DNA from 3 places in the Burkholderia sp. 22PA0099 genome. Region 3 is predicted to be linked to each of the others. Evidence: riboswitches for the same ligand, from Rfam matches in the RefSeq annotation. Region 3 holds a riboswitch; each other region holds the start of a gene.
The links. Region 3 has a riboswitch for glycine ahead of AB4851_RS23145 (D-amino acid dehydrogenase). Riboswitches for the same ligand answer to the same signal wherever they lie in the genome.
Positions count from the first base shown of each region.

Region 1 (6,104 bases), 1.6 Mb from region 3:
CTTGTTCTCGATCAGATGGGCGATCTTCTGGGTGATCACCCGCGTCTTGCCGCTGCCGGCGCCGGCGAGCACGAGACAGGGGCCGTCGAGATAGCGCACCGCTTCGTTTTGAGCGGCATTGAGACCTGCGGACATGGTGGCTGACGGACTGGAGATGCGGATGGCGGCGCCGCCGCCGCGCCTTCGAACAGGGCGCGGTGCGCGCCGCCGGAGGCTGCGCGGATCGGAATACGACGGACGCGGGAGGCCGCATGTTAACACGCCGCCTGCGTGCCGATCGTGACGCCAAAATGGGGCCGGACAACGAATCGGGCTACCGCCCACCCGGCGTGCCGGCGTGTTCGCGCCCCGCTTCGCCGTGCCACAATAGCCGCTCGTTTGATCTCGCTCGCTGACAGGATTCGCTTATGGCTTCTTTGCTGAAAGTAGGTCTGATGGGTTTCGGTTTCGCCGGCGCGACGTTCCACGCGCCCGTGATCGCGCACAGCGGCCGCACCACGGTCGCGGCGATCGCCACCGGGCAGCCCGAGAAGGCGCGCGCCGCCTATCCGCAGGCGGCCGTGGTGGCCGATTTCGAGGCGCTGCTCGCGCACGCCGACGTCGAATGCGTGGTGATCGCCACGCCGAACGACACCCACTTCGATCTGGCCCGCCGCACGCTGGAAGCGGGCAAGCACGTGGTGGTCGACAAGCCGGTCACGCTGAGTTCGGCCGAGGCGCGCACGCTGGCGCGGCTCGCGGCGGACCGCGGGCTGGTGTTCGCGCCGTTCCACAACCGCCGCTGGGACGGCGATTTCCTCACCGTTCGCCAGCTCGTCGCGAGCGGCGAACTGGGCCGCATCACCTGGTTCGAATCGCACTTCGACCGCTTCCGCCCGCAGATCCGCCAGCGCTGGCGCGAGGACGCGACGCGCGGCGGCGGCCTGCTGTTCGATCTCGGCCCGCACCTGATCGACCAGGCGCTGGCGCTGTTCGGCGCGCCGGACACGGTCAGCGCGACGGTGCGCGCGCGCCGCGACGGCTCGGAGGCCGCCGACCTGATCCACCTGGTGCTCGGCTATCCGGACAAGGAAGTGGCGCTGCACGCGAGCGCGCTCGCGGCGATCGAGCCGGCGCGCTTCACCGTGCTCGGCACGCGCGGCGGCTATCAGAAGTTCGGGCTGGACACGCAGGAAGATCAACTCAAGGCGGGCCTGACGCCCGACGACGTCGAATTCGGCGGCGGCAACCACCCCGGCGTGCTGCATCTGCTCGACGGCGACGTCGAGACGGAACGCCCGGTGCCCACGCTCGACGGTCAGTACGCCGAGTTCTACCGCGCGCTGGCTGCCTCGATCCACGATCGCGCGCCGTTCCCGGTGACGGCCCAGGATGCCGTCGACGTGATGGCGATCATCGAGCTGGCCGATCGCAGCGAGCGCGAAGGCCGCCGCCTGCCGTTCGTGCGCGAAACGTTTTGACACCGGCGTACGCGCTCGCCGGTACAAACCGTTACAAAAGTCTCGGGAACCCGAACTGACTTAGGAATAGTCTCAATCGTGCTTAAAACGGCCGGCCCCGAGAGGGCCGGCTTCGTTTTCGGCACGCCGCACCCGCATTCGCGCCTCACCGATCCGCCACAAGGAGAACGATTCATGCAACGGTTGATCCGTACGGCCCTCGGCGCCGCCCTCGTCGCCTCGCTGGCCGCGTGCGTGGTCACGCCGCCGCCGAAGCGATGGACGCCGCGTCCGCGCCCCGTTCAACCGGCCCCCGTCCAGCCGACGCTGCCGCCCCCGCCGCAACCGGCGCCGCCGCCGGTGGGCGTCGAGCGCATGAACGACATCCTGGCCCGGATCGACAGCCTCGGCGGGCGCATCGATTCGCGCGTGACGGGTGGCGCCTATCCGCCCCCGCAAGGCCGCGCGCTGCATCGCCGGCTCGACGTGATCCGCCAGGAAGCGAACGACATGAGCGCCCAGCACGGCGGCGGCCTGACCGCCGACGAACAGCGCGTGCTGAACCAGGAACTCGATACGGCCGCGCGCGCGATCGGCGTGTAAGCGGTGGGTGTGGGCGGGTGAGCGCGACGTGCGCCGCCGGCTCCGCGCCGTTCTTTCTCCGTCTTCGTTTCATCTCGCAAGCCGCCGTGACGCGGCATCGCGTGGCGCGCCGTCGGCTCCGCGCCCGGCTTTTCCCTCTCCGTTCATCTCGCAAGCCGCCATGGCGCGGCCTCGCGCGGCGCGCCGTCGGCTCCGCGCCCGGCTTTCTCCCTCTCCGTTCATCTCGCAAGCCGCCATGGCGCGGCACCGCGCGGCGCGCCGTCGGCTCCGCGCCCGGCTTTCTCCCTCTCCGTTTCATCCCGCAAGCCGCCATGGCGCGGCCTCGCGCGGCGCTCCCGGAGCCCGCTCCGCGCGACTTGTTCACCGCTCGCCCACCGGTTATCCCAAGGCTTGTCCACCGCGAACGGGCAGTTGCCCACCGCTTATCCCACGGTTTTCCGGCCCCCTTTCCACAGCTTTTTCAGCGCTTTTCCACCCGGTTATCCACCGCCTTATCCCACACTTCGCCCCTGCTTACCCACCCGTTATCCACCGCCTGCCCACCGCTTATCCCCAGCAAATCCCGCGCTTGCCCACGTAGTCATCCACACGATTTTCCACAGCCGAACAGCCGGTTACCCCCTGCCGTTCCACACCTTGTCCACCGGCTTATCCCCAGCCTCGCCACGCAGGCGTGCGACATCCGCCTGCCGCCAGGCGACATGAATTTGCGCAAATTGACAAGCCGTTGGGCCTCGCGTACATTCGCCGGCACGCGTCGGGAGAGCGCGCAGCAGCCGGTACATCGGCTCGCCGCGCCGCCGAAGGGGCACACCCGCAAACTCTCAGGCAAAAGGACCGACCGCGTCGAAACACCGTGCGCGCCGCCAATGCGGCGCGTCGCGCGTTTCGAACTCTGGAGAGCGGCAGTAGCCCGTGCGAACGCACCGGCAAGCTGCCCACCGAAGGGGCGCGCGCAGGCCGGTCACGGCCGCGCAATCTCTCAGGTACCAAGGACAGAGGGGCTTGGCAAGGATTCACTGGCGTCGTGTCGCCCGTGCATCCCGCGAATTGCCAGATCGTTGTCACGCTCGCGCACCCGCGCGGACGGAACCCCGAGGCCCCGATGACCGCACTCAAACACACCCCGCTTCACGCCGCGCATACGGCGCTCAATGCCCGCATGGTCGATTTCGGCGGCTGGGACATGCCCGTGAACTACGGCTCCCAGCTCGACGAGCACCGTGCCGTGCGCACCGATGCGGGCATGTTCGACGTGTCGCACATGTGCGTCGTCGATTTCCGCGGCGAGCGCGTGCGCGCGTTCTTCGAGCACGCCATCGCCAACCACGTCGGCAAGCTGCAAACCCCGGGCAAGGCGCTCTATTCGTGCCTGCTGAACCCGGAAGGCGGCGTGATCGACGACCTGATCGTCTATTACTTCACCGAAAACTTCTTCCGCGTGGTGGTCAACGCCGGCACCGCCGAGAAAGATCTCGCCTGGTTCGCGCGCCTGAACGCCGACGGCGGCTTCGGCCTCGAGATCACGCCGCGCCGCGAGCTGGCGATCGTCGCCGTGCAAGGCCCGAACGCGCGCGCCAAGGCCTGGGACACGATTCCCGCCGCCCGCGCCGCCACCAGCGAACTGAAGCCGTTCAACGCCGCGCAGGTCGCCGGCACGCCGTTCGGCGACCTCACCGTTGCCCGCACCGGCTACACGGGCGAGGACGGCTTCGAGATCATCGTGCCGGCCAGCCACGTCGAAGCGCTGTGGAATGCGCTGGTCGCCCAGGGCGTGCGCCCGGCCGGGCTCGGCGCGCGCGACACGCTGCGCCTCGAAGCCGGCATGAACCTCTACGGCCAGGACATGGACGACACCGTCTCGCCGCTCGACGCGGGCCTGGCCTGGACGGTCGACCTCGCCGCCCCGCGCGATTTCGTCGGCCGCGCCGCGCTCGAAGCCAACGGCCAGCGCGCCGCCTTCGTCGGCCTGATCCTGCTGAAGGAAAACGGCAAGGCCGGCGGCGTGCTGCGCGCCCACCAGAAGGTCGTCACCGCGCACGGCGAAGGCGAGATCACGAGCGGCACCTTCTCGCCCACCATGCAGGAATCGATCGCGTTCGCGCGCGTGCCGGCCGGCGTATCGGCGGGCGATGCGGTGCAGGTGCAAATCCGGGACAAAAACCTTCCCGCGCGCGTGGTAAAACTCCCGTTCGTGCGCAACGGCAAGGTGCTGGCCGTCTGACGGCCCCCTCCCGCGCGCACGGCGAACTTCAACGCACAAAACCCAATCAGGAGCATCCGATGAGCAACGTCCCGGCCGATCTGAAATACACCGACGAACACGAATGGATCCGCACCGAAGCTGACGGCACGCTGACGGTCGGCATCACCGATCACGCGCAGAGCACGCTCGGCGACATCGTCTTCCTCGAACTCCCGGAAGTCGGCAAGCAGTTCAAGGAAGGCGAAGCAGTCGGCGTCGTCGAATCGGTCAAGGCCGCTTCCGACATCTACTCGCCGGTATCGGGCGAGATCCTCGCCGTCAACGCCGACGCGATCGACACGCCGGAATCGGTCAACGAAGACGCCTACGAAGCCTGGCTCTTCAAGATCAAGCTCGCCCCCGGCGCCAGCACCGACAAGCTGATCGACGCAGCCGCGTACACCAAGCTGATCGACTAAGCGTTTTACGACCCGCGCGGCGCGCCCGGCTCCGGTGCGCGCCGCCACCCCGCAGGACATGCCATGAAGCTCGACCATCCGGATCACCTGATGAACCGCACGCCCCTCTCGCTCGCCGCGCTCGAAACGCACGACGCGTTCGCCGAACGCCATATCGGCCCCGACGCCGCCAGCCAGCAGGCGATGCTCGACACGCTCGGCTTCGCGTCGCGCGCGGCGCTGATGGATGCGGTGATTCCCGCCGCGATCCGCCGCGACGAAACGCTGCCGCTCGGCCCGTTCACGCAGCCGAAAAGCGAAGCGGAAGCGCTCGCCGCGCTGCGCGAGCTGGCGAATCAGAACCAGGTGTTCCGGACCTTCATCGGCCAGGGCTATTACAACGCGCATACGCCGGCCGTGATCCTGCGTAACGTGCTCGAAAATCCGGCCTGGTACACGGCCTACACGCCGTACCAGCCCGAAATCTCGCAAGGCCGCCTCGAAGCGCTGCTGAACTTCCAGCAAATGGTGACCGACCTCACCGGCCTCGCCATCTCGAACGCCTCGCTGCTCGACGAGGCCACCGCCGCCGCCGAGGCGATGACGCTGCTGCAACGCAACGGCAAGCCGAAGTCGAACCGCTTCTTCGTGGCCGACGACGTGCTGCCGCAAACGCTCGAAGTGATTCGCACGCGCGCCGTGCCGGTCGGCATCGAAATCGTCACCGGCCCGGCCGCGCAAGCCGCCGAGGCCAACGCGTTCGGCGTGCTGCTGCAATACCCGGGCGTGGACGGCGACGTGCGCGACTACCGCGCGCTGACCGAAGCCGTGCACGCGGCCGGCGGCCACGTGGTGGTGGCGGCCGACCTGCTCGCGCTGACGGTGCTGACGCCGCCGGGCGAATGGGGCGCGGATGTCGCGATCGGCAACACCCAGCGCTTCGGCGTGCCGGTCGGCTTCGGCGGCCCGCACGCCGCGTACCTCGCGGTGCGCGACGAATTCAAGCGGCAGATGCCGGGCCGGCTGGTCGGCGTGACCGTCGATGCGCAAGGCAAGCCGGCGATGCGCCTCGCGCTGCAAACGCGCGAGCAGCACATCCGCCGCGAGAAGGCCACCTCCAACGTGTGTACGGCGCAGGCGTTGCTCGCCATCATGGCCAGCTCGTACGCCGTCTATCACGGCCCGCGCGGCCTCAAGACCATCGCGCTGCGCGTGAACCGCATCGCCGGCCTGCTGGCCGCGGGCCTCGGGCAGCTCGGCTTCGCGCTCGTCAACGACACGTTCTTCGACACGCTGACCATCGAAGCCGGCGCGCAGGCCACGGCGCTGCACGACGCGGCGCGCGGCAAGCGCATCAACCTGCGCCGCGCCGGCGAAACGCGCGTCGGCGTGTCGATCGACGAAACCACCACGCGCGCC
Region 1 covers NZ_CP163165.1:129,756-135,859, forward strand. Annotated here, with positions in the region: gene AB4851_RS15815 (UvrD-helicase domain-containing protein) at 1-135, opposite strand, end outside; gene AB4851_RS15820 (oxidoreductase) at 408-1,460, shown strand; gene AB4851_RS15825 (hypothetical protein) at 1,635-2,042, shown strand; glycine riboswitch at 2,791-2,893, shown strand; glycine riboswitch at 2,928-3,051, shown strand; gene gcvT (glycine cleavage system aminomethyltransferase GcvT) at 3,148-4,266, shown strand; gene gcvH (glycine cleavage system protein GcvH) at 4,326-4,706, shown strand; gene gcvP (aminomethyl-transferring glycine dehydrogenase) at 4,770-6,104, shown strand, end outside.
Region 1: linked by a shared signal. The riboswitch ahead of gcvT (glycine cleavage system aminomethyltransferase GcvT) and the one ahead of AB4851_RS23145 (D-amino acid dehydrogenase) in region 3 are both predicted to bind glycine.

Region 2 (6,104 bases), on a different replicon from region 3:
CCGAAACGTGAAGGTCCTCGAAAGCCGCGAGTTGACCCATATCGGCGTCGATACCGGCGATCAACGCGAACGCGTCGTGTCGCTGACTTCGGACGGCAAGGCCTTGCTGCGTCGTGCCACGCCGGCCTGGGATCGCTGCCAGGTTTCGGTGGTCGAGAAGATCGGAGCCAGGAAAATCGAAGCGCTGCGGACGATGCTGGCCGAGTTGGGCGAGGCAATCGGTTAAGCGGCACGGCCGAGGCGCATCCAAGGTTCGTTGGGGAAGGGGCGCGCAACATGCCGCCCGCCCCTCCGCGTCGACGGGGTATCGAATTTTTCACCAATACGGGCATATGCCCGTATTTTTCGCGAAAGGAAAGCGTTGATGAAATACCAGAATTTCGGGCGCACCGGCGTGTGCGTGTCGCAGATCGTCCTGGGTACGGCCAATTTCGGCACGCGCTGGGGCCACGGCGCCGACCAAGCGCAAAGCGCCGCCCTGTTCGAGACCTATGCCGAAGCCGGCGGTAATTTCATCGATACGGCCGATGTCTATCAATTCGGCCAGTCCGAGGAATTTCTCGGATCGTTGTTGCAGGGCCGGCGCGACTCTTTCTTCCTCGCCAGCAAATTCTCGAGCGGCGCCAGCCCGACCCCCGACCGTCTCGTGACCGGCAATAGCCGCAAGGCGATGATCGCGTCCGTGGAGGCGAGCCTCAAGCGCCTGAAGACGGACCGCATCGATCTGCTGTGGGTACATCAGCCGGACGCATTCACGCCGTCGGAGGAAATCGTGCGCGGGCTCGACGACCTCGCGCGCGCGGGCAAGATCGTCTATGCCGGCTTGTCCAACTTCCCGGCATGGCGCCTCGCCCGCGCCGTCACGCTCGCCGAGATCACGCGCGCGACGCCGATTGCCGCCGCGCAGTTCGAATACAGCCTCGTGCATCGCGAGCCCGAGGCCGACGTGTTCGTGGCCTGCCGCGCCCTGGGCCTCGCGACGCTCACCTGGTCGCCGCTCGGCGGCGGGATGTTGACCGGAAAATATCGGAACGGCGAAGCGGGTCGACGCGAAGCATTCGGCGGCGCCGTGTTCCAGGCCGAAGATTCGCGACAGCGCTCCGATGTGCTCGACACGGTGCTCGACATGGCTCGCGAACTGCAGGCCACGCCGGACCAGGTCGCCATCGCCTGGGTCGCCGCGCACGGCGGGCTGCCGCTGATCGGGCCGCGTTCGCTGCCGCAGCTCGTCAGCAACCTCGGTGCGGCGAATCTGACATTGAGCGCCGAGCAGCTCGCCCGACTCGATGCGGTCAGCGCCCCCGCGGTCAAGGCCGCCACGGTCGCCGCGGTATCCGACTCGAACACCGATACCGCGCTGCCGCTCCTCCCGGTTGCCTGACGCAGCGCGTTCGGCGCCCTCCCATCCTGCTTCGTTTTCCTGAACAATATGAACACTCACCTTCCGGCCCCGGGCAGCATCGCCGACATGAAAGCCGGCGAAATTGCCCTGCTCGCCGACGCCGATCAGCGCGCGGCTCACTATCTCGAGTCGGTCGAAACCCGGCGTGTCTTTCCCACGCCGGAGGCGCTCGCGGCCTTGGCCGCGTTCGACGAACCGCTCCCCGAACAGGGACGCTCCGCGCACGATACGCTGGCGCTGCTCGACGACATCGGCTCGCCCGCCACGGTGGCCTCGAACGGGCCGCGCTATTTCGGTTTCGTCGTGGGAGCGTCGTTGCCGGGCGCGGCCGCGGCCGAGCGGCTGATGATGGCGTGGGATCAGGGCGCGCCGCTGGCCATGGCATCGCCCGTCAGTGCGCGCATCGAGGCAGTGGCCGGCAACTGGCTGCTCGAGGCGCTCGATCTGCCGCGAGGCAGCGCCGTCGGCTTCGGCACGTCGGCCACGGCATGCGGGCTGAGTTGCCTGGCGGCCGCGCGGCGCGCCTTGCTCAAGCGGGCCGGATGGGATCTCGACACGAAGGGGCTGTACGGTGCGCCGCAAATCCGCGTGGTGGTATCGGCGCGGATTCACGTGGTGGTGCTCAAGGCGTTGCGGGTGCTCGGCTTCGGCACGGAGCAGGTCATTCCGGCGGCCACTGACGCGCACGGCCGCGTCGATCCCGAGCGCCTGCCCGAACTCGACGCCAACACCATCCTTTGCCTGCAGGCCGGCGAGGTCAACACCGGCGAATTCGATCCGTTCGCAGCGCTCATTCCGAAGGCAAAGGCGCAAGGCGCATGGGTACACGTGGATGGCGCGTTCGGCTTGTGGGCGCGGGCATCGCAGGCGTTGCGGCACCATACGGACGGTGTGGAACTCGCGGACAGCTGGACCACGGACGGGCACAAGTGGCTGAATACGCCCTACGACTGCGCGATGGCGATCTGCCGCGATCCCGACGCATTGGCGGAAACCTTGAGCAGCGATGCCGTCTACGCCACCGGCTCGCGCCTGGCCCAGAAGAACCTCACGCTCGAATTCTCCCGACGCCCTCGCGGCATCACGATTTGGGCCGCGCTGCGCACGCTCGGCCAGCAAGGCGTGGCCGCGATGGTGGAACGTCATTGCGCCCAGGCGACCAGATTGGCGCACGGGTTGCGCGATGCCGGTTTCGACGTGCTGAATCGCGTTGTCCTCAACCAGGTATTGGTTCGGGGAGAAAACGATGCGCAGACTGCTGCGATCCGGCAGGCCGTTGAAAGCTCGGGTGAAGCCTGGTTCGGGCCGGCGGTGTGGGACGGGCGCCCTGCATTCCGCCTCAGCGTATCGTCGTGGCGCACCGAAGATGCGGATATCGACAGGACCATCGCGCTGCTTCGGAGCGCACGCGACACGGCCTGATCACCGGCAAGTCATGCGGCGCTACCGCCCCTGCTCAATCACCGGGCGTATCGACGAGGCGACAATGCCGACCGCGACACGCCCGAATGACCGCACGCCTCAGTTCGTACCCTGAAGCGCATAAGTTTGCAGATGTGCAAAGGCGGTTCGCAAATACGGTGTCTCGATCCGATGGCGCGCCGCGCGGGCGATCATGTCGCCCACGATCGCGTCGGACTCGATGCGCGGCGCGCGCCGCGCGATGTCGCGCATCATCGACGCGGCCCAGGTCGAATCCGGGTCGAGCAGGAAACCGCGAACGCCGCTCACCGCCTGCTCGCCGAGGCCGAACCCCTCCGCCGCGGCCACGGCAAGCGATTCGTCGAGCAGCGCCTCGATCACGCCCTTGCCATCCGCCGTCCGCAAGATATCGCACAAGCGCCCGCGCATCAGGCAGGTCGCGGCGGCGCCCGAGCACAACATCACCCACTTCTGCCATAGGTCGGCTTCGACCCGCTCCGACGCCACGCGCAAACCCGGCGTGGATGCGATCGCCGCGTGGAAGCGGCGCACCAGATCGCGCTGCAGCGGATGGCGCGCACCGACAATCAGTTTGTCCTGACTGCCGGTGTGCACGACATGGCCGTCCTCTGCGAGCGACGCGGCGATATAGGACACGCCGCCCAGCACCCGTTCCCGCCCGACGCGACGGTCCAGCGTGTCGTACACCGCCATGCCGTTCAGCAATGCGAGCACACCGGTCGTGCCGGCGAGCGCGGGCGCCAGCGAATCCAGCGCGTCGTCGAGGTCGTAAGCCTTGCAGGTCAGCAAGACCAGGTCGTAGCCCGGCTCCACCGCATCCGCGGTCACGGCATTGACCGCCGCACCGAAATCCCCCAGCGCGCTCGACACGCGCAGGCCATCGCGAACCAAGGCGGCCGCGCGGTTCGGGCGCACGAGAAACGTCACGTTCGCGCCCGCCTGGATCAGACGCGAGCCATAGTAGCCGCCCAGCGCGCCAGCACCGAGGATCAGAACCCGAAGCCCTTCATGATGATTGCTCATATCTCCGCCATCGAATCGTTGTCCTGTACGCAGCCGGTATGCCGGACAGCGTGACATGCGGCTTGGCGCTCGCTGCACGGCTTCGAGCGCGATCATCGCCGCGGCTGGAATACTACTATTAAAGTAGTATTCCAGCCAGATATCGGAGACATGCCTAGCCGTCGATGTCTTCAACAACGACATGTGCGGTTCAATCAATCGGCGCCGATCACCGACGCGATAGCGGTGCCGCTCGAATCGTGACGCCGGTAATGCCGGCGCCGATGATGGCGATTCGTGACATGTGATGGTCCAGATCGAATTGAGCATCGCCGACGACAACCGCCGCCGGCGCCGATGCCCCATCTGTCCATTTACCTGAGAGTTTCGCCACCGCCCGGATTGCGCCACGGCGGTGGCTCCCCTTCGGTGGGCGGGCGAGGCGCCACTCTCCAGAGCGTTCTTGCATCACGGTCTTTTTGCTTGAGAGTTTCCGGGGCGGTTGCTCCGTCGGTGCCGCTCGCTCAAGCGGTCTCTCCCGTGATGCACGAATAGAACGATTGCCAATTTACCCTGAACGGCGTGCGCCATAATTCGGCAACGGGAAATCCATTACCGCGTGTCGGTTCCACCCCCAATCTCAAGTATTCCTATTCAAATAGTCGTTCAGTCGTGCCTCTCGACCGCCGGGTCAGTATCCGGCGCGTGACGATACGTTGTCGCGGGCGACGTTGCCGCCGGCCGTATGCGCATTGGCCTGCGCGACGGCCGAGATAATATCGATCGCCTCCTGCACCTGATCGCGGGTGATGTTCAGGTAAGGGATCGCGCGAACGCCGTCCGCACCGGACGGCAGGACATGCAGCCCCTTTTCGTAAAGCCGCTCGACGAATTCACCGGCCGGGAGCGACGATATGCCGAACCTCACGATGTTCGTTTCGACCGTGGACACATCGAGGGAAATGCCGGGTTGGCCCGCGATGCCGTTGGCCAGCATGCGCGCATGTTCGTGATCCTCATGAAGCCGCTCACGGTGATGGCGCAGTGCGTGCAACGCGCCGGCCGCGACGATCCCGGCCTGGCGGAACCCGCCACCGATCTGCTGCTTGAAACGACGCGCGCGCGCGATGAAATCACGAGAGCCAGCCAGCGCCGAACCCACGGGCGCGCCGAGCCCTTTCGAAAAGCACACGCTGACCGAGTCGAAATGGCGTGCGTATTCGCGCTCGGGAATCCCGGTGGCGGCTGTCGCATGCCAGAGCCTCGCGCCATCCAGGTGCAGTGCGAGGCCGCGCTGCCGGCCAAGCTCGCAAACGGCCTGCAGCTGCTCGATCGGCCACACCTTGCCGCCACCGATGTTGTGGGTGTTTTCCACACAGAGCAGCTTGATCGGGGCAGGAATCGTGGTGGGGAAAAATCGATGCGACACGCCGAGCGCATTCGCTACGTCGTCCGGCGTGAAGACGCCGCGCACACCGGGCAGCAGGCGCGGGAGTACCCCGGAGAACGCTGCCGGCGCGCCGCCTTCAAGAATATAGACGTGCGCATTCTGATCGAAGAGAACCGCGTCGCCCGGTTCCGTATGGGTGCGGATCGCGACCTGATTGGTCATCGTGCCGGTCACCATGTACACCGCGTCTTCCTTGCCCAGCAATTCCGCGACTTCTCGCTCAAGTGCCTTGACGGTCGGATCGTCGCCATACACGTCGTCGCCGACCGGCGCGTTGGCGATGGCCTGACGCATGGCCTGAGTCGGCTGGCTGCAGGTGTCACTTCGTAAATCGATCATGCTGTGCTCCCGGATAAGGTGGATGGTGAGCACAGCTTCGGCCACGCACCGGCCGGCGATTTGGACAAACTTGCTGATTTACTGCCGGGCGATACCGGGCGGCACGCCGAAAAAACGACTGAACTCCCGACTCAAGTGCCCTTGATCGCAGTAGCCGACATCGATGGCGACCTGTCGCAACGGTACGCCACGGAGCACGCGATGTTTGGCCAATGCAACACGACGCTGCACCAGATACGCATGAGGCGCGACCCCGACCGACTTCTTGAACTCGCGCAGCAGGTGATAAGCGCTCATACCCGCCACCTGGGCGATGGCATCGAGCGACGGGTTATCCACGAAATGGGCATCGATATAGTCGCGCGCCCGGCGCACTGCCCCGGGCATCGCGCCCCCGGCGGATGGCCGATGCGTCGCCGACGCGTGTCTCAGCACGAGTTGGGCCATCGCGGCGGTAAGCCGGGATGT
Region 2 covers NZ_CP163164.1:2,274,415-2,280,518, reverse strand. Annotated here, with positions in the region: gene AB4851_RS10200 (MarR family winged helix-turn-helix transcriptional regulator) at 1-226, shown strand, start outside; gene AB4851_RS10195 (aldo/keto reductase) at 365-1,381, shown strand; gene AB4851_RS10190 (pyridoxal phosphate-dependent decarboxylase family protein) at 1,469-2,824, shown strand; gene AB4851_RS10185 (ketopantoate reductase family protein) at 2,924-4,177, opposite strand; glycine riboswitch at 4,213-4,304, opposite strand; glycine riboswitch at 4,309-4,398, opposite strand; gene AB4851_RS10180 (threonine aldolase family protein) at 4,539-5,636, opposite strand; gene AB4851_RS10175 (AraC family ligand binding domain-containing protein) at 5,715-6,104, opposite strand, start outside.
Region 2: linked by a shared signal. The riboswitch ahead of AB4851_RS10185 (ketopantoate reductase family protein) and the one ahead of AB4851_RS23145 (D-amino acid dehydrogenase) in region 3 are both predicted to bind glycine.

Region 3 (6,104 bases):
CGCCGCGCAGTTCGCCGGCACGGCCTCCGCGCTGATGAACGCCTTGATGACGGGGATGGGTGCCTGCGCCAGCTATATCGAGGGCGTGCTGCTGACGCGCTTTCCGGAATCGCCCGCGCTTGTCATGAGCACGCAGATGGCGCTGTGCTGCATCGGCGGCGCGGCGATTTTCCTGGTGGGAATCCTGCCGGCGGCGCAGCGGCGGCGCACCGCCTGAGCGCGCCCGGCGCGGGCCACGCGCTCAGGCCGGCCCGCGCGCGGGGCCGGCGGTACCTCAGCGGTACTTCGCGCCGCCGTCGGCGTCGATCACCACGCCGCTCAGGTAGGACGCACGATCCGATGCGAGGAAGCTGACCAGATCGGCCATCTCCTCGGGCTCCGACGGCCGGCCGAACGGCAGCCCGTCGAGCAGTTCGCGCCAGCGCGAGGCGTCGCCGAGCTGCGTTTCGGCGCGGCTGCGATAGAGCTTTTCGAGCCGCTGCGTCGCGCACGGCCCCGGGTTGATGCCGACCATGCGCACGCCGCGTCGCGTCGCATGCGCGCCCACCGCTTGGGTGAACGCCACCAGCGCGGCGTTCGCCGTCGAGCCGAGAATGTAGTCGTAGCGCGGCGTCACGCCGGCCGCGCCGATCACGTTGACGATCACGCCGCTGCCGCGCTCCATCATCGCCGGCAGCACCAGCCGCGCGAAATCCATATAGCCGAACAGCTTCAGTTCCCAACTGGCCCGCCACGCGGCCTCGTCGATCGCCTCCAGGCCGCCGCCCGGAATCGCGCCGGCGTTGTTGACCAGGATGTCGATCGTGCCCGCTTCCGCCAGCAGCTCGCGACGCGCAACCGGGTCGGACAGATCGACCGCGCTCGCGCGCACCGTCACCTCGCCGGCCGCCTCGACTTCGCGCCGGGCCAGTTCGAGCAGGTCGGGGTTCGACGACACCAGATGCACCGCACACCCTTCCCTGGCGAGCGCGATCGCGCTGGCCAGGCCGATGCCTTTCGATGCGCCGGTGATCAGCGCGGTGCGTCCTTTGATACCGAGATCCATGGGGTGTCTCCAATGCGTGCCGTCGGGATGGGGGAGAAGCGAGGGCTGACCGGGGCGCCGGGCGCCTCGTGTGCCGTCTCGACGGGGATCGTAGCAGGGGGCCGGGAAGTCGGTCGGCGGCGCAACAATGGCCGCGATTCGAGCAGGGGTATCGGGTGGACGAGGCGCGCGATGCGTTGCTGCGGTGGCCCTGCTCGATGCGATATCGGATGCGCCGCTACGTTGCGCGCGCTCAGGTCAGCAACGGCGTCAGGTCCGGATCGCCCTTCTCCATCGCCCGACGATACGCGGGCCGCGCGCCGATACGCTGGAGGTAAGCCAGTATGCCGGGGTAAGGCGCGAGATCGACCGGATGAAACAGGCGCATCGTCGTCAGTGAAAACACGTTCATGATGTCCGCCGCCGTGAACGTGTCGCCGGCGAGATAGGCGCTGTGCGCCAGCCGGTCGTCGATCAGGCGCAGCACCTTGTCGAGCCGCCCCCGGGTCGACGTCAACACCGGATGATCGGCCGGCAATCCGCAGCGCTCCACGGTCATCGATCGAAGCATGACCGGCTGCAGGTTGCCGTTGGCAAAATGAAACCAGTAGAGATAGGACGCGAACGCCGGATGCGACGAATCGAACTGCAGCCGCCCATGCCCGTATCGCGCGAGGATGAATTCGACGATCGCGGCCGATTCGGCCAGGCACGCGCCGTCGACCTCGACCAGCGGCGCGGCGCCGAGAGGATGCAGCGCTTTCAATTCAGGCGGCGACAGGCGTGTGACGGCATCCCGTTGATACTTCTCCAGTTCGAAGGGAAGGTCCAGCTCCTCGCAGAGCCAGATGATCCGTTCGGATTGCGAATGACCCAGATGATGAATTTTCAGCATGGCATGTGTTCCTCGGTATGAAATGTAGCGAGCGAGACGGCGATGAGCGATGCGGTGGCTAGACACCGTCCGGCGCGCCGAGATGGCGGGCGAACGACGCCGAGCGCCCACGGCGTTGTCCGCGAACGTCGGTGGGCAGATAGCCGAACCGCTCACGGAAGCGAGCCGAGAAGCGGGATGCGGAGGCATAACCGGTGGCCAGGGCGATCTCCAGTACAGGCACATCGGTGTTCTGAAGCAACGCCAGCGCATGCGACATGCGGACATCCTGCTGAAGCCGGCGAAACGATGTGTCCTCCGCCGCCAGCTTTCTTCGCAGTGTCGGCACGCTGGTTGCGATTTCGTCGGCGACGCGTTCCATCGACCACGCCGTCGACAGATCCGCGGCAAGCAGCGTGCGAACCTGCTCGCCGAACGACGCCGGCGCCGACGCCAGGGACGAAAAATGAAAACCGCGTTCGGCGAGCCACAGCAGCACTTCCCGCAAACGGCTCGCCGCGATCGCCGGCGGCAGGCCTTCGGCCGGTTGCAAGCCATTGAAGGCGCGATAGAACGATGCGCGAAACGCGTCGCCCAAGCCGGCATGCACGGCCACGCGCGGGCTCGGCCGGCGCCTGACCGGCTCGGGCATCGCGAGCAGCGCCGCACTCCAGTTGATCCAGAGCGCACGGTAGAGGCCGCTTCGGCCGGGCGTGTTGGAGATGTCGACGCGTTCACCGGCCTGCAGCGTGAACGCCGCCCCGGGGTTCGCGACGCCCTCGCCGCCACGCCAGCGAATCCGCTTGGTGCCCTCCTCGACGAGAATCAGCGTTGCCTGACCGACCACGATCCGACGCGAGGTCAGATCGGAGCGTTGCACGATATGCCCCGCCGCGCCCACCTCGGGCCTGGACAGTACGCTGCGTGAACCCGCTCCGAACCGGATTGCCTCGGCGAGGCGGTCGGCGGCCTCGCTCTCTGCCGACAGGTCGGCATTCATGGGACATCCGACAGCGAGCGCGTCGGCCACGGCACGGGCGATTCGAGCGTGGCAACGATCGGCTGCGGGCAGCGTGATGCGCGAGCGCAACGCGGCGCGGTGTCGAACGGTGAAGCGATCATGGCGGGTATCGTTGATGTCCAGGGAACGTGAGCCATTCTGTCATCAAATATCGGCATGATCGCGACGGTTTCGCTCAATCTCTGTGCGAATTCGCTCATCTCGTCGCAGCGAGGTTCGGACCGCATCCGGGCAGTCGGTCAATGCCGCGAATTCAACCCTCGCCGATCACCGACGTCACGGCTTCCGCCGTTGCCGCCGACAAGGTCCAGCCGAGATGCCCATGCCCGGTGTTGTAGAAGACGCCCGGGCGCTTGCCACGCCCCACTCGCGGCAGCATGCTCGGCAACATCGGCCGCAAGCCCGCCCACGGCACCACGCGAGACGTCGAGACGGCGGGAAAGTAGCGGCGCACCCAATCGACCAAAGGCTCGATCCGATCCGCGCGAATGTCCCGGTTCGCGCCATTGAATTCCGCCGTGCCGGCAACCCGGAAACGATCCGCGCCCAGACGGCTGGTCACGATCTTCGCGCGATCGTCGAGCAGGCTGACCCAGGGCGCGCCGTCGCGGCTCGGTGCATCGTCCAGTTGCACGGTGATCGAATACCCTTTGACCGGATAGACGTTCACGTGGTCGCCCACCATCGCGGCGAACTGCTTACTGCCGACCCCGGCGCAGATGACGACACGATCGAAAACCTCCTGTTGCCGCCCGGAGGCGATCGAGATCCGGCCGCCCTCGATCGACTCGATGCCGCCGACCGCCGTGTCGTAATGAAATTGCACGCCGCGACGCTCGCAGGCCGACGACAGCCCCCGGGTAAATTTGTGAATGTCGCCGGTTGAATCGGACTCCGTAAAGAATCCGCCGTGGAAACTGCCCTGAAGCGCCGGCTCGATCGCGCGCATCTCCTCCGGCGTCACCGCTCGACGGTCCAGCCCGCCTGCACGCAGCAAGGTGTTCACGCGCGTGGCCGCGTCGTGCTCCTTGCGCGTTGCATAGAAGTGCAAAATACCGCGCCGCTCGTGATCGAACTCGATGCCCTCGCGCTCCGCAATCTCGAACAGATGGGCACGGGCGGCGATCGCCAGCCGCACGGTCTCGATCGTGTTCGCTTCGTAGCGCGGGATCTTCCCGAGGAATTCGGCGATCCAGCCGTACTTGTGCGCACTGGGGCGCGGGTTCAGGAGCAGCGGCGCGTCGCGCGTGAACATCCACCGCAACCCCTTCAGTACCGTGGCCCGGCTGTTCCAGACTTCCGCATTGCTGGCCGAGAGCTGGCCGCCGTTGGCGAAGGAGGTTTCCATCGCGGCATAGCGGTGCCGTTCGAAGACGGTGACGCTGTGGCCGCGTTGCGAGAGCGCATAGGCGGTCGTGACGCCGGTAATGCCGGCGCCAATGATGGCGATTCGTGACATGTGATGGTCCAGACAGTGTTGAGCATTGCCGGCGATCCGTGCCGCCGGCGCATTTGCCCCATCTGTCCGTTTACCTGAGAGTTTCGCCACATCCCGCATGACATCGCGGCGCGGCTCCCCTTCGGTGGGCGCGCAAGGCGCCGCTCTCCAGAGTGTTCCCGCATCACGGTCCTTTTGCCTGAGAGTTTCCGGGGCGGTTGCTCCGTCGGCGCCGCTTGACTTGAGCAAGCGGTCTCTCCCGTGATGCACGTGTAGAACGACCGCAAACTTACCATACGCAATGCGGAACGGCCAACGAAAACGCGATATCCCTTACCGCGCGCTCGTCCTCGACACCGATCTGCCGATACACGGCGTCGAAGCCTCCACGGCGACCCCGCGACGCGTGCCCCGGTATGGATTTTCGCGCCCCCGCCAGGGCATCGACCGCCTCTTTCGCCCGCCATTCAGCCGGTACGGAATTGACTCGACCACCGGTGCCCGCATCGCCGTCGCGCCGGCGTTTTCCGGTTTTAGTACTAGTCCTATGCGGTTCGAAACCGGTCAGATATCACCGATGGTCAGCACTTTGTAAAGTGAACTCATCGGTTAAAACCTACTGGAGCGAACCATGAAAACCTCACTGATCCAACGCGCAGTCACCACCACCTTCCTCGTCGGCGCCATGTTTGGCGGCGTGAACGCAGCCCATGCCGCTTCGACCAGCGACTACTTCGTGGCGAAGGGCTCGGCCACCGTCGACGATTCCGCCACGGCCAAGGGCGCGAACGCAGTGGCAGCCGGCGCGTCGGCCGCCGCGAATGGCGCCGACTCGACCGCCCTCGGCCACGGCGCCATCGCCGCATCGGCAGGCGCCAGCGCGATCGGCGCGGGTGCCAGCGCCTCGGGCGCCGGGGCTGTCGCACTGGGCAACAACGCGGTAGCGGCATCGGGCAGCGCCGGCAACATCGCCATCGGCCAGGGCTCGCTGTCGAACGGTGGCGGCGGAGCGATCGCGCTGGGCCTCAATGCCAACAGCGGCAGCTACGATTCGGTGGCGGTCGGCACCAATGCGAAGACGCTCGGACATAGCTCGGTATCGATTGGGGAAGACGCCCTGAGCGCCTCGTCCGATTCGGTGACGCTCGGTCACGCGGCCAGCACCGCCGGCAGCAGCTCGGTCGCCATTGGCGTGAAGGCAGCGGCCAACAGCTATAACTCCGTCGCGATCGGCAACGGCGCGCAGACCAACAGCTACAACTCGGTCGCACTCGGCAACAGCGCGCTGACCACCGGTTCGAGCTCGGTCGCCATTGGCGTGAAAGCAGCGGCCAACAGCTACGACTCCGTTGCGCTCGGGGCGGCCGCCACCGCGAATTCGTCGCTGGCGGCGGCGATCGGCTACGGCGCAGCCGCGAATTCGCAAGCCGCCGTGGCCGTCGGCTACAAGGCGACCGCCAACAAGGTCGCGGACATCGCGATCGGCGATCAGGCGCTGGCCGACTCCACCGGTCTGGGCAATCCCGCGTCGGCACTCGGTTATCAAGCGCACGCAATCGGCTCGGGCACCGCGATCGGTGCACTCGCAAACGCCGCCACGGTCCAATCGACCGCGTTGGGCGCGAACAGCACGGTATCGGAACTCAACGGCACCGCGATCGGCTTCGGCGCGCAAGTGCAAGCCGGCGCCACCAACGCCGTCGCACTCGGCCAGGGCAGCGTCGCCAATCGCGCCAACACCGTCTCG
Region 3 covers NZ_CP163165.1:1,696,036-1,702,139, reverse strand. Annotated here, with positions in the region: gene AB4851_RS23170 (MFS transporter) at 1-217, shown strand, start outside; gene AB4851_RS23165 (SDR family oxidoreductase) at 275-1,045, opposite strand; gene AB4851_RS23160 (glutathione S-transferase family protein) at 1,278-2,030, opposite strand; gene AB4851_RS23155 (helix-turn-helix transcriptional regulator) at 1,978-2,898, opposite strand; gene AB4851_RS23150 (hypothetical protein) at 2,895-3,119, opposite strand; gene AB4851_RS23145 (D-amino acid dehydrogenase) at 3,173-4,378, opposite strand; glycine riboswitch at 4,535-4,629, opposite strand; gene AB4851_RS23140 (YadA family autotransporter adhesin) at 4,989-6,104, shown strand, end outside.